Regions from separate parts of the Bradyrhizobium sp. URHA0013 genome, predicted to be linked through region 1. Evidence: predicted binding sites of a transcription regulator. Region 1 holds the regulator's gene; each other region holds the start of a gene.
What was found. Region 1 encodes LexA, which represses DNA repair genes until DNA is damaged. Its sites were predicted from a motif close to TGTTCNNNNTGTGTTCNG; they were not measured.
Positions count from the first base shown of each region.

Region 2: N551_RS0106305 (YifB family Mg chelatase-like AAA ATPase) is a predicted target of LexA. The motif match lies at 2,146-2,163, and genes of this name have one in related genera.
Region 3: N551_RS0134165 (ATP-dependent helicase) is a predicted target of LexA. The motif match lies at 2,282-2,299, and genes of this name have one in related genera.

Region 1 is NZ_JADK01000007.1:304,352-308,517, forward strand. It holds gene glp (gephyrin-like molybdotransferase Glp) at 30-1,241, shown strand; gene lexA (transcriptional repressor LexA) at 1,418-2,119, shown strand; gene N551_RS0111645 (hypothetical protein) at 2,568-3,002, shown strand; gene N551_RS0111650 (ComEC/Rec2 family competence protein) at 3,134-4,166, opposite strand, start outside.
Region 2 is NZ_JADK01000003.1:1,297,366-1,301,531, reverse strand. It holds gene N551_RS0106315 (hypothetical protein) at 1-36, opposite strand, end outside; gene N551_RS0106310 (hypothetical protein) at 155-496, opposite strand; gene N551_RS0106305 (YifB family Mg chelatase-like AAA ATPase) at 549-2,087, opposite strand; gene N551_RS0106300 (PilZ domain-containing protein) at 2,314-2,559, shown strand; gene N551_RS0106295 (tetratricopeptide repeat protein) at 2,639-3,424, shown strand; gene N551_RS0106290 (AAA family ATPase) at 3,453-4,166, opposite strand, start outside.
Region 3 is NZ_KI912427.1:998,510-1,002,675, forward strand. It holds gene N551_RS0134165 (ATP-dependent helicase) at 1-2,117, opposite strand, end outside; gene N551_RS37610 (DUF1328 domain-containing protein) at 2,359-2,532, shown strand; gene N551_RS0134175 (thioesterase family protein) at 2,538-3,044, opposite strand; gene N551_RS0134180 (FAD-binding oxidoreductase) at 3,132-4,166, shown strand, end outside.

The DNA.
Region 1 (4,166 bases):
CCCGAACGTGCCGAGCAGGAGTTTTCGCCGTGGCCTTGATGCCGGTTTCCGACGCGCTTGCCGCGGTGCTGGCGGGTGCAGAGCCGCTGCCGGAGGAAATGATCTCCCTCGACCAGGCCTACCATCGCGTGCTCGCGCGTGACGTCGCGGCGCGGCGCACGCAGCCGCCGCAGGCGATGTCGGCGATGGACGGCTACGCGGTGCGAGCGGCCGATGCCGCGACGATCGATTCGGAGCTCACCATCATCGGCGAAGTCGCGGCGGGCCGACCGTTCGCGGGGATGGTCGGCGCCGGCGAGGCCGTGCGGATCTTCACGGGCGGCGTCGTTCCCGGTGGCGCGGACGCCGTCGTGATCCAGGAGGACACCGTCGCCGCCGGCAAGCGTGTCACGATCAAGGAAGCCGCGATCGCCGGTCGGCACATCCGCCCCGCCGGCGTCGATTTCCGCGAGGGCGACGTGCTCCTGCGCAAGGGAAGCCGTCTCACCGAGCGCGACCTCGCGCTCGCCGCCGGGATGAATCATCCGCACCTTGCCGTTTACGGGCGTCCGAAGGTCGCGATTCTCGCCACCGGCGACGAGTTGGTGATGCCGGGCAGCACGCCCGGCCACGGCCAGATCGTCTATTCCAACGGCTACGCCCTGCACGCGCTCGCCCGCAGCGAAGGCGCCGAGACCATCGACCTCGGTATTGCCGCCGACACGCTGGAGGCCACCACCGCCGGCATCCGCCGCGCCCGTGAGAGCGGCGCCGACATCCTGATCACGACCGGAGGCGCATCGGTCGGCGACCACGATCTGGTCCAGCAGGCACTGCGGGACGAAGGCATCGCGATGGCGTTCTGGAAGATCGCGATGCGGCCAGGCAAGCCGATGATGCACGGGCGGCTCGGCGCAATGGGCGTGATCGGTCTGCCGGGCAATCCCGTGTCGTCCTACGTGTGCGCTTTCCTGTTCATGGTGCCGCTGATTCGTGCCCTGTCGGGCCGTTCAGTGCTTCACCATCGCCGTGAGCGCGCCGTGCTCGGCCGCGATGTCAGCGCCAACGACCAGCGCGAGGACTATCTGCGCGCGCATCTGGAGGAGCGTGACGATGGCACACGCGTCGTTCTTCCCGTCAATCATCAGGACTCTTCGCTGCTTGCGAATCTCGCTGCAGCACAGGTACTTCTCGTGCGCGCACCGTTCGCGCCGAAGGCCGAAGCCGGCACGGCTTGCGAAGTGTTGCGGCTCCCTGTCTGAGCGCCCCGGCAATGCGCGTTCCGCCAACTTTGCTCTGTTCACGGTAAATTAAGCAGTTGCGGAACATGTATCGAACATATAGTGTCCGTTCATGATTTGTTTCGAGCATGTAGCGGCATATTGCCGAATTCAGCGTCTCGGAATCGGACGACATCAACCGGGGGACTTTGGTCGAGATGTTAACGCGCAAACAATACGAGCTTCTGCGGTTCATCAGTGAACGTCTGAAGGAAAGCGGCGTACCGCCCTCCTTCGACGAGATGAAGGATGCGCTCGACCTGCGCTCGAAGTCGGGCATCCATCGCCTGATCACGGCGCTCGAGGAGCGTGGCTTCATCCGACGCCTGCCCAACCGCGCTCGTGCGATTGAAGTCATCAAGCTGCCGGAGCTCCAGGCAGCCGCCGGCAGCCGCCGCGGCTTCACGCCGAGCGTCATCGAGGGCAATCTCGGCAAGGTGCGTGCGAGCTCCAGCCTGCCCGCGGACGACGGCGAACGTCCCGTCGCGGTGCCGGTGATGGGCCGCATCGCGGCCGGCACGCCGATCGAGGCGTTGCAGACCCGCAGCCATACTATCAGCGTACCGCCTGACATGCTCGGCTCGGGCGAGCATTACGCGCTCGAAGTGCGCGGTGATTCCATGGTCGAGGCCGGCATCCTTGACGGCGACATGGCGCTGATTCAGCGCAACGAGAGCGCCGATACCGGCGACATCGTGGTGGCGCTGATCGACGACGAGGAAGCGACGCTGAAGCGCTTCCGCCGTCGCGGCGCCTCGATCGCGCTCGAGCCCGCCAACGCGGCCTATGAGGTCCGCATCCTGCCGCCCAACCGGGTGAAGATTCAGGGCAAGCTGATCGGGCTTTACCGGAAGTACTGATACCGGGAGTACTTGATACCGGGAGTGCTTGGCGCCGCGCGCGCTTCCGATCGGCATCGCCGGTCAGGGATTGGAGCGGATCATCGTCCGCTCCGGCTGGGTAGTCTTTCTGGTTCTGCACAGACTATCTGGCCCGTCCTTCGGCGCTGGCTCCTCGCGACGCCCACGAAGCGGAACTGGTTCGCGGCGCAAGTGTTCGAGGAAACAGCGGCCAGCGATCAAGCTCGACCGTTGCAGTCAAGCCGGCGATATTCGCGCACGCGCCTCCCGAATGCATCGCAACTCGCTTTGTTCCTATTGAATTCGGGAAAGATAATGTGATCGCGGCTCGCGGAAACCAGCCGCAGATTTGCCCACAACCAAGCAGAGCGTTCATGCTTCAACTCTGATAGAGGCCTGCGCCTCGATTAAGAGACGCGGGTTGCTATCCCAGCATGAGGAGCACCCGATGTGTGACTACAGCCTGCATGCCGTCGCGTCGCGCCCCGCCGAAGTCGGCGAGACGATCGTCACGACAAGCTTCCGCGGCACCTCGACGCGCGGCTTCGCCTCGGCAGCCGATCCGTCTGTTGCCGTCTGCCTGCTGCCGGGAACGGAGCTCGCCTTCGCCGACGACGTTCGCTACGACAATCGCTGGATCTGGACGCGCACCATCAATTCCCGCGTGGGCAAGTTCGGCAAGATCGATCCGCACGTTCCCGACCGCCATCACGACGCGATCGAATTCCCCGACGGCAAATATGTGCTGGTGACGCAGCTCGTCGAAGGCCAGCGCGCGACCGTGCTGCAACTGCCTGTGACCCAGCCGGTGACGGAGCGCGAGCACAAGGCGCAGGTCATCGTCGACAGGCAGCCGACCGTCACGCGCCTGCCGATCGGCTGACGCAGCCGGCTACGAGGTCGGAGGTCAAGATTGAATCGCCATCGCCGGCCGTGGCCGGCGAGATGGCGCGGTTTGCGCCCAGTGAATCCGAGCAGATGCACCAATCCACTGCATTGCTCCGCACCGTCAGATCAATCGTCGGCCTGCAAGTCGGTCTCCGCCGGCGTTGCGTCCTTGATGCGGGGCGCGATCGCCTTGGGCGCAAGGCTGCCGTCGAAATCACCCTCGCCTGCGCCGGCTGGCAACCAGGGGCGGCTCGCGCCTCTCGCCCTCACCGCCTGAACCGCAAAGCCGTCACCACGCTGCATTAGCGCCAGCGCGCTCTGGCTGGCGAGCCGCTGCCGATCGACCACCATCGCCGCGCAATCGGGCGGCGCGGGACGTGCCGTCACCACCAGCGCGGCCCGACTGCAATCGTCCGCGAGAGCGTCGACGCGCAGTGCCAGCGCGACCAACCTCCCGTCGGCCAGTGGCGTCACGCAGCCCGATTCGTCACAGGACACGCCATCGGCCAGCGAGGCTCTGCCGGCATCGCGCGGATCGGCGTCGGCAGCGAGCCATTCCTTGAGCAAAAAGCTGTCCTTGCTCGTTCTGATCAGGTGCAGATATCCGTCCCTGCCCCGCACCGCGACGCTGGCGCCATCCCCGGCAATCAGGATGTCGGGCTGCCGCGCCGACAGTCCCCAGAGGATCGCTGCCAGCAGGACCAGGGCGCCGGACCAGCGTAGCGGCGTGCGCAACAAGCCTAGCACAATGATTCCCAGGCTCGCCGCGATCAGCGGCGTGATCCCGAACGCCGGGATGCGGCCGACCGCGCCCGGTAAGGCCGCGACCCAGCGCGAGACCGCGACCATCCACTCGATGCCGATCCCCATCAGCCACCAGAACACGCTGTCCAGCCCGAACGGCGCAGCAAGCAGCCCCAACAATCCCGCCGGCATCACCAGCGCCGAGACCACCGGCATCGCGCCGAGATTGGCAAGCACGCCAAACGGCGTGACACGGTGGAAATGGAAAGCGGCGTAGGGCGTGGTCGCAAGTCCCGCAATCAGCGAGGCCATGAACAGCATCGCGATCTCGCGGCCACCCCACATCGCAATGCGCGCGGTCGCCGAATGGTCCGGCGAGGCAAACAAATTGGGCATGCCGATCTGCACCAGCGCC
Region 2 (4,166 bases), on a different contig from region 1:
GGGAACAACCGAGGCCAGGATCTTGAAACGCAACATGACACGCTACTCGCCAGGCCCTGTACGGGAACTGATGGGCCTTATGGTTTGCAGAGCGTAAAGGAAACTCGTTACCGCCGGGTTGATGCCGGTATCGGGGGATGAGAGTCTCGGTTGGTTAGGCGCTTTTGTTGGTTTTTCGCTCGACTTCAGTGAGAACCAAATAGCTGTTCTTGCCAAAGCTGATCGCCCAAAGCGCCGCCCAGGCACCCCACCGGTTCCTGACCTCGATCTCGACGGTTTGGCCGGGACTGCTGCGAACGACGAGCGGCTGGCTCCTGCCCCAATCAATGCTCGCATCGATCGTGCAGGTGCCGGCCGGCAGCGTGATCTCCAACACGTCGTTGCGTGCAAGCTTCCCAACGCTGGTCCCGTTGACCCACAGCTCGTACGACCTCAGCCAATCGGCATATTGGGACGCACGAACAAATCTGATGGTGCAGGCATTCGCATCGGTCATGATCAATCTCGGGCATGGTGATGTTGTCGAGAAAGCTGCGGCGGCGCATCGCTCACGCCAGCTGCCGCACATCTTCCGCGAGCGCGCGGTAGGACAGCGCCTCGGCGAGGTGCAGACGGCCGATTTTGTCGGCGCCGTCGAGATCGGCGAGCGTGCGCGCCACCCGGAGCACGCGGTGATAGCCACGCGCCGACAGCCGCATGGTCTCGGCGGCGTCGCGCAGGAGCTTCTGGCCTTGCGCATCCGGCTTGGCGATCTCCTCCAGCACCGAGGCCGGCGCTTCGGCATTGGTGCGAACCTTCGGCAGGCCGGCATTCGCGTAGCGTGCGAGCTGGATGTCGCGCGCCGCCGCCACGCGCGCGGCGACTTCGGCTGAGCCCTCTGCCGGCGGCGGCAGGATCAGGTCGGCGGCGGTCACCGCGGGAACCTCGATGCGCAAATCGATGCGGTCCATCAGTGGTCCCGAGATGCGGGCCTGGTAGTCGCCGGTGCAGCGATCGATGCGGCCGCGCTTGCAGGCATAGCCGGGCTCGAACGCATTGCCGCAGCGGCAGGGATTCATCGCGGCGACCAGCATGAAGCGCGCGGGATAGGTGACGCGGTGATTGGCGCGGGACACCGAGACCTCGCCGTTCTCCAGCGGCTGGCGCAACGAATCCAGCACGCGCGGATCGAATTCGGGGAGCTCGTCGAGGAACAGCACGCCCTGATGCGCGAGCGAGATCTCGCCGGGCCGGGCGCGCATGCCGCCGCCGGTGAGTGCGGCCATGCTGGCGGAATGATGCGGCGATCGGAACGGCCGCCGCGCCGTCAGCGCGCCGCCCTCGATCTCGCCGGCAACAGAGGCGATCATCGAGACCTCGAGCAACTCGCCCGGTGACAGCGGTGGCAGGATCGAGGGCAGGCGTGCCGCCAGCATCGATTTGCCGGCGCCCGGCGCGCCGATCATGAGCAGGTGATGGCCGCCGGCGGCCGCGATCTCCAGCGCCCGCTTGGCGCTCTCCTGTCCCTTGATGTCGCGCAGGTCGAGCGGCGAGGCAGCGGCTTCATGCACCTTCGGCACAGGCCGCGACAGCACCTGCGTTCCCTTGAAGTGGTTGGCGATCTGGATCAGCGAACTCGCGGCGATGATCTGGATGTCCGGACTCGCCCACGCCGCTTCCGAGCCGCAAGCCGCCGGACAGATCAGCCCCTCCTCGCGCACATTGGCGCCGATCGCGGCGGGAAGAACACCGGCCACCGGCGCGATCGATCCGTCGAGGCCAAGCTCGCCCAGAACAGTGAAGCCGGTCAGCGCATCCGGCGGGATCGCGCCGATCGCCCCCATCAGCCCAAGCGCGATCGGCAGGTCATAATGGCTGCCCTCCTTGGGCAGATCGGCGGGCGCGAGATTGACGGTGATCCGCCGCGCCGGCAGCGCCAGCCCCGAGGCGATCAGCGCCGAGCGGACCCGCTCGCGCGCCTCCGACACCGCCTTGTCCGGGAGACCGACGATCGCGAAGGCTGGAAGACCCGGCGCGACCTGCACCTGCACGTCGACCGCGCGGGCCTCGATCCCCTCAAAGGCGACGGTAGAAACCCGCTGAACCATGCCCGAACCAGCCTGCCTTTTTGCACAATTAGGGGTAGCAGAGCGGGCCGGTTCTTGCAAGAACAATACAGGAACATGCTCAGGGGCCGGGAGGTCCTAACTGATCGTAAACACGACGAAGACACTACGCCTCGAATGCAAGCTGCTCTGCTCAGCACATCCCAACGAATGTCCGCTACTCCTAGGGGTGCGGGATGGGCCGTGGTCTAACGGGTGAACAATTCAAATGCTTGCAAATCGCCGGAGAAGCGAACGACGGATGTGCACGCGGCTCGCCAAGATTCACTTTGGCGCGGGTTCGCTGCCGCGGGACTGCACGATCACGGATATTTCGGATGGCGGCGTGAAAGTGGTGGCGGAGTTCCTGGAAGTGCCGCCGCAATTCACCATCATCTTCGCGCCCGACTATTCCCGGCAGTGCCGCCTGCGCTGGCGCATCGGCTGCGAGTTCGGCGCTGAATTCACCGACTGAGCCGCGCAAGCGCCCCGCCTTAACGGGACTTTAGCGTTAATCGGTAAGCATCTCTGATCAGTCGCCGAGTGATCAGAGTATGTCCAAGCGTTTGTCCGTCGCCTCTCCTCCGGCGAGATATCTGTTTTCCGCGCTTCTGATCCTGGCTCTTGGCGGCTGCCAGACCACTGGCATCGAGGACATCACCGGCGCGCTCGGCGGAAAGTCGGAAACGGCTGGCAGGGCCGACACCAAGCCGGACGTGAGGCCGGACATGGACGCGCTGCGCGAGCGCTATCGCGCCAAGCCTGGTGATCCCAACGTCGCGCTCGAATACGGCAAGGCGTTGCGCCAGACCGGCCAGCGCGCGCAGGCGCTCGCGGTGCTGGAGCAGGCCGTGCTCGCCCATTCCAGCAACAAGGCGCTGCTCGCAGGCTACGGCCGCGCGCTCGCCGACAGCGGCAGTTTCCAGCAGGCGTTCGACGTTCTCGGCCGCGCGCATTCGCCCGAGGATCCCGACTGGCATATCCTGTCGGCGCAGGGCGCCGCGCTCGATCAACTCGGCCGCAACGAGGAAGCGCAGCAATATTACGCCGCCGCGCTCAAGATCGTGCCGGACGAGCCGTCGGTGCTGTCCAATCTCGGACTGTCCTACATGCTGCAGAACAATCTGCCGCGGGCAGAGGAAACGATGCGCCGGGCGCACGCGCGCAATCCCGCCGATTCGCGTGTGCGCGCCAATCTCGCGCTCGTGCTGGGACTGGAAGGAAAGCAGGCCGAGGCCGAAACCATGGTGAAGGCGGACCTGCCGCCGGATCAGGCGGCGGCAAAGGTCACGGCGCTGCGGCAGTTGCTGGTGAAGAAGCAGCAGCGGGCGGAGAAGTAACCCGCCCTCGCGCGTCAGGAAGCCTTGCTCAGGATGCCTTGCGATGCGGGGGTGACCCGCGCCCCGAACGGCCCTTCAGCTTCTTCAGCAGCGGTCCGAGCAGCGAGCGCTTCGGCTTCTTCACCTCGCCGCGCCCGGCAAGGCGGTTCGCCATGTTCTGGAACAGTTCGGTGGTGCGGTGGCTCTTGGAGACCTCGGCGATCATCTGGCCGTTGTTGGCCGCGGTCGAGAACAGCTTCGAATCGAACGGGATAACCGCGATCGGCTGGCTCTCCATGGTCTTGGCGAAGGCCTTGACCTCGATCTCCGCACGCTTGGGCATGCCGACCTGGTTGATGCAGTAGAGCGGTGGCCGGTCGTTCGGCCGCGCCGCCTTCAACACGTTCAGCATGTTCTTGGTGTTGCGCAGGTTCGCAAGGTCGGGCTCGGCCACGATCACGATGTCGTCCGCGTTGACCAGCGCACGCCGCGTCCAGCCCGACCATTGATGGGGAACGTCGAGCACGATGCAGGGCGTGGTCATGCGCAGCGTGTCGAACACCGCGTCGAAGGCCTCCGCGCCGAAATCGTAGACGCGGTCAAGGGTGGCAGGCGCGGCAAGGAGGCTGAGACGCTCGGTGCATTTGGAGAGCAGACGCTCCATCAGGGCCGTGTCCGGCCGATCCTGCGACAGCACCGCATTGGCGATGCCCTGCACCGGGTCCTGGTTGTAGTCGAGACCCGCGGTGCCGAAGGCGAGATC
Region 3 (4,166 bases), on a different contig from region 1:
CGCGACGGGATCGTGGTCGACCAGGAGCCGTGGATCCGGCGGTTGGTCGCAAAGTAGATTTTGGCGCGGCGGCGGGCCCGGGTCAGGCCGACATGGCCGAGCCGGCGCTCTTCCTCGAGGCCGGCGCGGCCCTGTTCGTCCAGCGTGCGCTGGCTCGGAAACAGGCCTTCCTCCCAGCCCGGCAGGAACACGTTGTCGAATTCCAGCCCCTTGGCCGAATGCAAGGTCATCAGCGACACTGCGTCCTCATCGGCGCCGCTGTCGCGGTCCATCACCAGCGAGATGTGCTCCAAGAACCCTTGCAGGTTCTCGAACTCCTCCATCGAGCGCACCAGCTCCTTGAGGTTTTCGAGCCGGCCCGCGGCGTCCGCCGAACGGTCCTTCTGCCACATCTCGGTGTAGCCGCTCTCGTCGAGCACGATCTCGGCGAGCTCCGTGTGCGAGGTGACCTCGCGCTGGGCGCGCCAGCGGTCGAACTGGGCGACGACGTCGCGTAACGAGCCGCGCGCCTTCGGCTTCAGCTCGTCGCTCTCGACCACCGCGCGCGCCGCCTCGAACAGCGGAATGCGGCGCTTGCGGGCGTGATCGTGCAGCATCTGCACGGTGGCATCGCCCAGGCCGCGCTTGGGCGTGTTGACGATGCGCTCGAAGGCGAGATCGTCGGCCGGCGAATTGATGACGCGCAGATAGGCCAGCGCGTCGCGGATTTCGGCGCGCTCGTAGAAGCGCGGGCCGCCGATGACGCGATAGGGCAGGCCGAGCGTGACGAAGCGGTCTTCGAACTCGCGCATCTGGTAGGAGGCGCGAACGAGAATCGCGATCTCGTTGAGCTTGTCGCCCTGGCGCTGGATCTGCTCGATCTCCTCGCCGATGCCGCGGGCTTCCTCTTCCGAATCCCACGAGCCTGTCACCGTGACCTTCTCGCCGTCATGGTCTTCGGTGCGCAGCGTCTTACCGAGCCGGCCTTCATTGTGGGCGATCAGGTGCGAGGCGGCGGCGAGGATGTGGCCGGTCGAGCGGTAGTTGCGCTCGAGGCGGATGACCTTGGCGCCGGGAAAATCATGGTCGAAGCGCAGGATGTTGTCGACCTCCGCGCCGCGCCAGCCATAGATCGACTGGTCGTCGTCGCCGACGCAGCAGATATTTTTGACGTGGTTTTTTTCGTTCGCCGGATTCGGCGCCTCATCGTCATTCTCGGCATCACTCGGCCCACGCGAAGCGTCGAGCCCCGGTGATCCATCTCGCGAAGAATCGATGGCTTGCCGGGGCAAGCCGGGCAATGACGGATTGGACGATGGCGCCTGTGACAACAACCGCAGCCACAGATATTGCGCGACGTTGGTATCTTGATACTCATCGACCAGGATGAATTTGAAGCGCTCCTGGTACTGCCGCAGGATATCCGGGTGCTCGCGGAAGATGCGGATGTCCTCGAGCAGCAGATCGCCGAAATCGGCGGCGTTCAAAATCTTCAGCCGCTCCTGGTAGCTCGCATAGAGCTTGCCGCCCTTGCCGTTGGCGAACACGGCGGCTTCGCCCGACGGCACCTGCGACGGCGTCAGGCCGCGATTCTTCCAGCCGTCGATGAGGCCGGCGAGCATGCGCGCGGGCCAGCGCTTGTCGTCGATATTGTCGGCTTGCAGAAGCTGCTTGAGCAGTCGGACCTGATCGTCGACGTCGAGCACGGTGAAGTTCGACTTGAGCTGCGCCAGCTCGGCGTGGGTCCGCAGGATGCGCCCGCCGATGGAGTGGAAAGTGCCGAGCCACGGCATCCCTTCCACCGCATGACCGAGCATCTGACCCAGCCGGTGCTTCATCTCGCGCGCGGCCTTGTTGGTGAAGGTCACCGACAGGATTTCGGATGGCCGGGCGCGGCCCTGGCTCAGGATATGGGCGATGCGCGTGGTCAGCACGCGGGTCTTGCCGGTGCCGGCGCCGGCCAGCACCAGAACCGGGCCGTCCAGCGTTTCCACAGCCTCGCGCTGCTCCGGATTGAGCCCGGACAGGTATTGCGGGCCCACCGAGGCCCGCGCACGCGCGGCGATGCCGCCGGCTGCGGGCTGGTGGTCGGGGACGCTCTGGGACGTGATCTTGCTCGGCTCGGTCATGCGAATCATTTGCCCCACGTTGGCACCGCGGGGTGGTGAAAGGGGAGCCTTCTTAACAGGGATTGGTCCCTATATGGGGCCGCGGGCGGGGGTTTTCCACGTGCGCGGAAAGCCAATTTGTTCCTGCGGGTCAGGCGAATTTCCGGCCCTAGCGGCTCGGAACCATTGTTCCGAGTTGGCGATTGGTTCTGCAAGTGAGGCGCGTCAGCCGCGCCGATCGCAGACAGACATCGAAACAGAGGTTCGGATCATGCTTAGCTGGGTAGTGACGTTTCTGGTTATCGCCCTGATCGCCGGTATCCTGGGCTTTGGCGGCCTCGCCGGCGCGTCGATCGAAATCGCCAAGATCATCTTCTTCATCGCGGTCGTGTTGTTCCTGGTCTCGGCCGTTGTCGGTCTGGCCCGCGGCCGCACCAGGGTCTAGCGCGCTTACCGCTTCGAGGGCATCGCCACGTTCCGGCCGATGCCCTCGGGCCGTGGCACCGCGCTGTGGGTCTTGACCACCGCTGCGATGCGCTCGCTTATGTCTGGCGGAAAAGCCGCCACCTTTCGTGAGCCCATGTCGATGTGGAGCGACATGTTCTCCGACGTGGCGGATACCCATCCTTCGGTGGCGTGTCGCAGCTCCTGGAAGGTGTGAAGCCGCTTGTCGTCGGCTTCCAGCAACCAGACCGAGACCTGCACGGGATCGCCGAGGTGGATTTCGCGCAGATACCGCACGTGGCACTCGGCAGTGAAGGTCGAGCCGCCGCGCTCCTTCATGTAGCCCGGCCCGATCCCGAGCGTCAGCCACATCTGATCGATCGCGCGGTCGAACATCACGTTGTAATAGGCCATGTTGAGGTGGCCGTTGTAGTCGATCCATTGCGGCTCGATCTGCATGATCGAGGCGCGGAACGGCGCGCCCTCGATCGTTGTGGCAGCAGTCTCCGGCATGTGTCCTTCCCCAGCTAAGCATCCGGTCGCTTGACTTGACCGGTGAGATGTCCTTTGCCACGGTTCGTCTCGTCGGGAGGAACGTCCGTGGGTACGACCATCACCAATAATCCGCCGCGGCCGGCGCCGAAAGCCCTTGCGAGCGCGCTGGAGCAGCTTGCCGCGCGGTTCGGCAACCGCCTCATCACCTCGCAGGCCGTCCGCGAGCAGCACGGCCATACCACCACATGGATCGTGAACCAGCCGCCGGACGCTGTGGTGATGGCGCAGGAGACCGCCGACATCCAGGACGTGGTGCGGATCTGCGCGAAAAACGGCGTGCCCGTCATCGCCTTCGGCACCGGCACCTCGCTCGAGGGCCAGGTCAACGCACCCGCCGGCGGAATCTGCATCGACCTGCGCGACATGAACAAGGTGCTCGCGGTGCATGCCGAGGACCTCGACTGCGTGATCCAGCCCGGCGTCACCCGCAAGGCGCTGAACGAGCATCTGCGCGACCAGGGCTTGTTCTTCCCGATCGACCCCGGCGCGGACGCCTCCCTCGGCGGCATGGCCTCGACCCGCGCCTCCGGCACCAACGCGGTGCGCTACGGCACCATGCGCGACAGTGTGCTGGCGCTGAAAGTGGTCCGCGGCGACGGCGAGATCATCACGACCGGCACGCGCGCGAAGAAATCATCCGCCGGCTACGACCTGACGCATCTCTTCGTCGGCGCCGAGGGCACGCTCGGCATCATCTCGGAACTGACCATCCGCCTGCGCGGCATCCCCGATACCATCGCGGCCGGCGCGGTGTCGTTCGAGACCGTGCACGGGGCGTGTCAGGCCGTGATCCTGGCGATCCAGACCGGCATTCCCGTGGCGCGCATCGAGTTGCTCAACGCCGCGCAGGTGCGGGCCTGCAACGCCTATTCGAAGCTGACGCTGTCGGAAACGCCGCTGCTGCTGATGGAATTCCACGGCAGCGAGATCGAGGTCGGCGAACAGTCCAAGGCCTTCGGCGAGATCGCAAAGGACTGCGGCGGCGGCGATTTCTCCTGGACCACCAAACCGGAGGATCGCACAAAACTGTGGCAGGCGCGGCACGACGCCTACTGGTCGGTGAAGGCGCTGCGGCCCGGT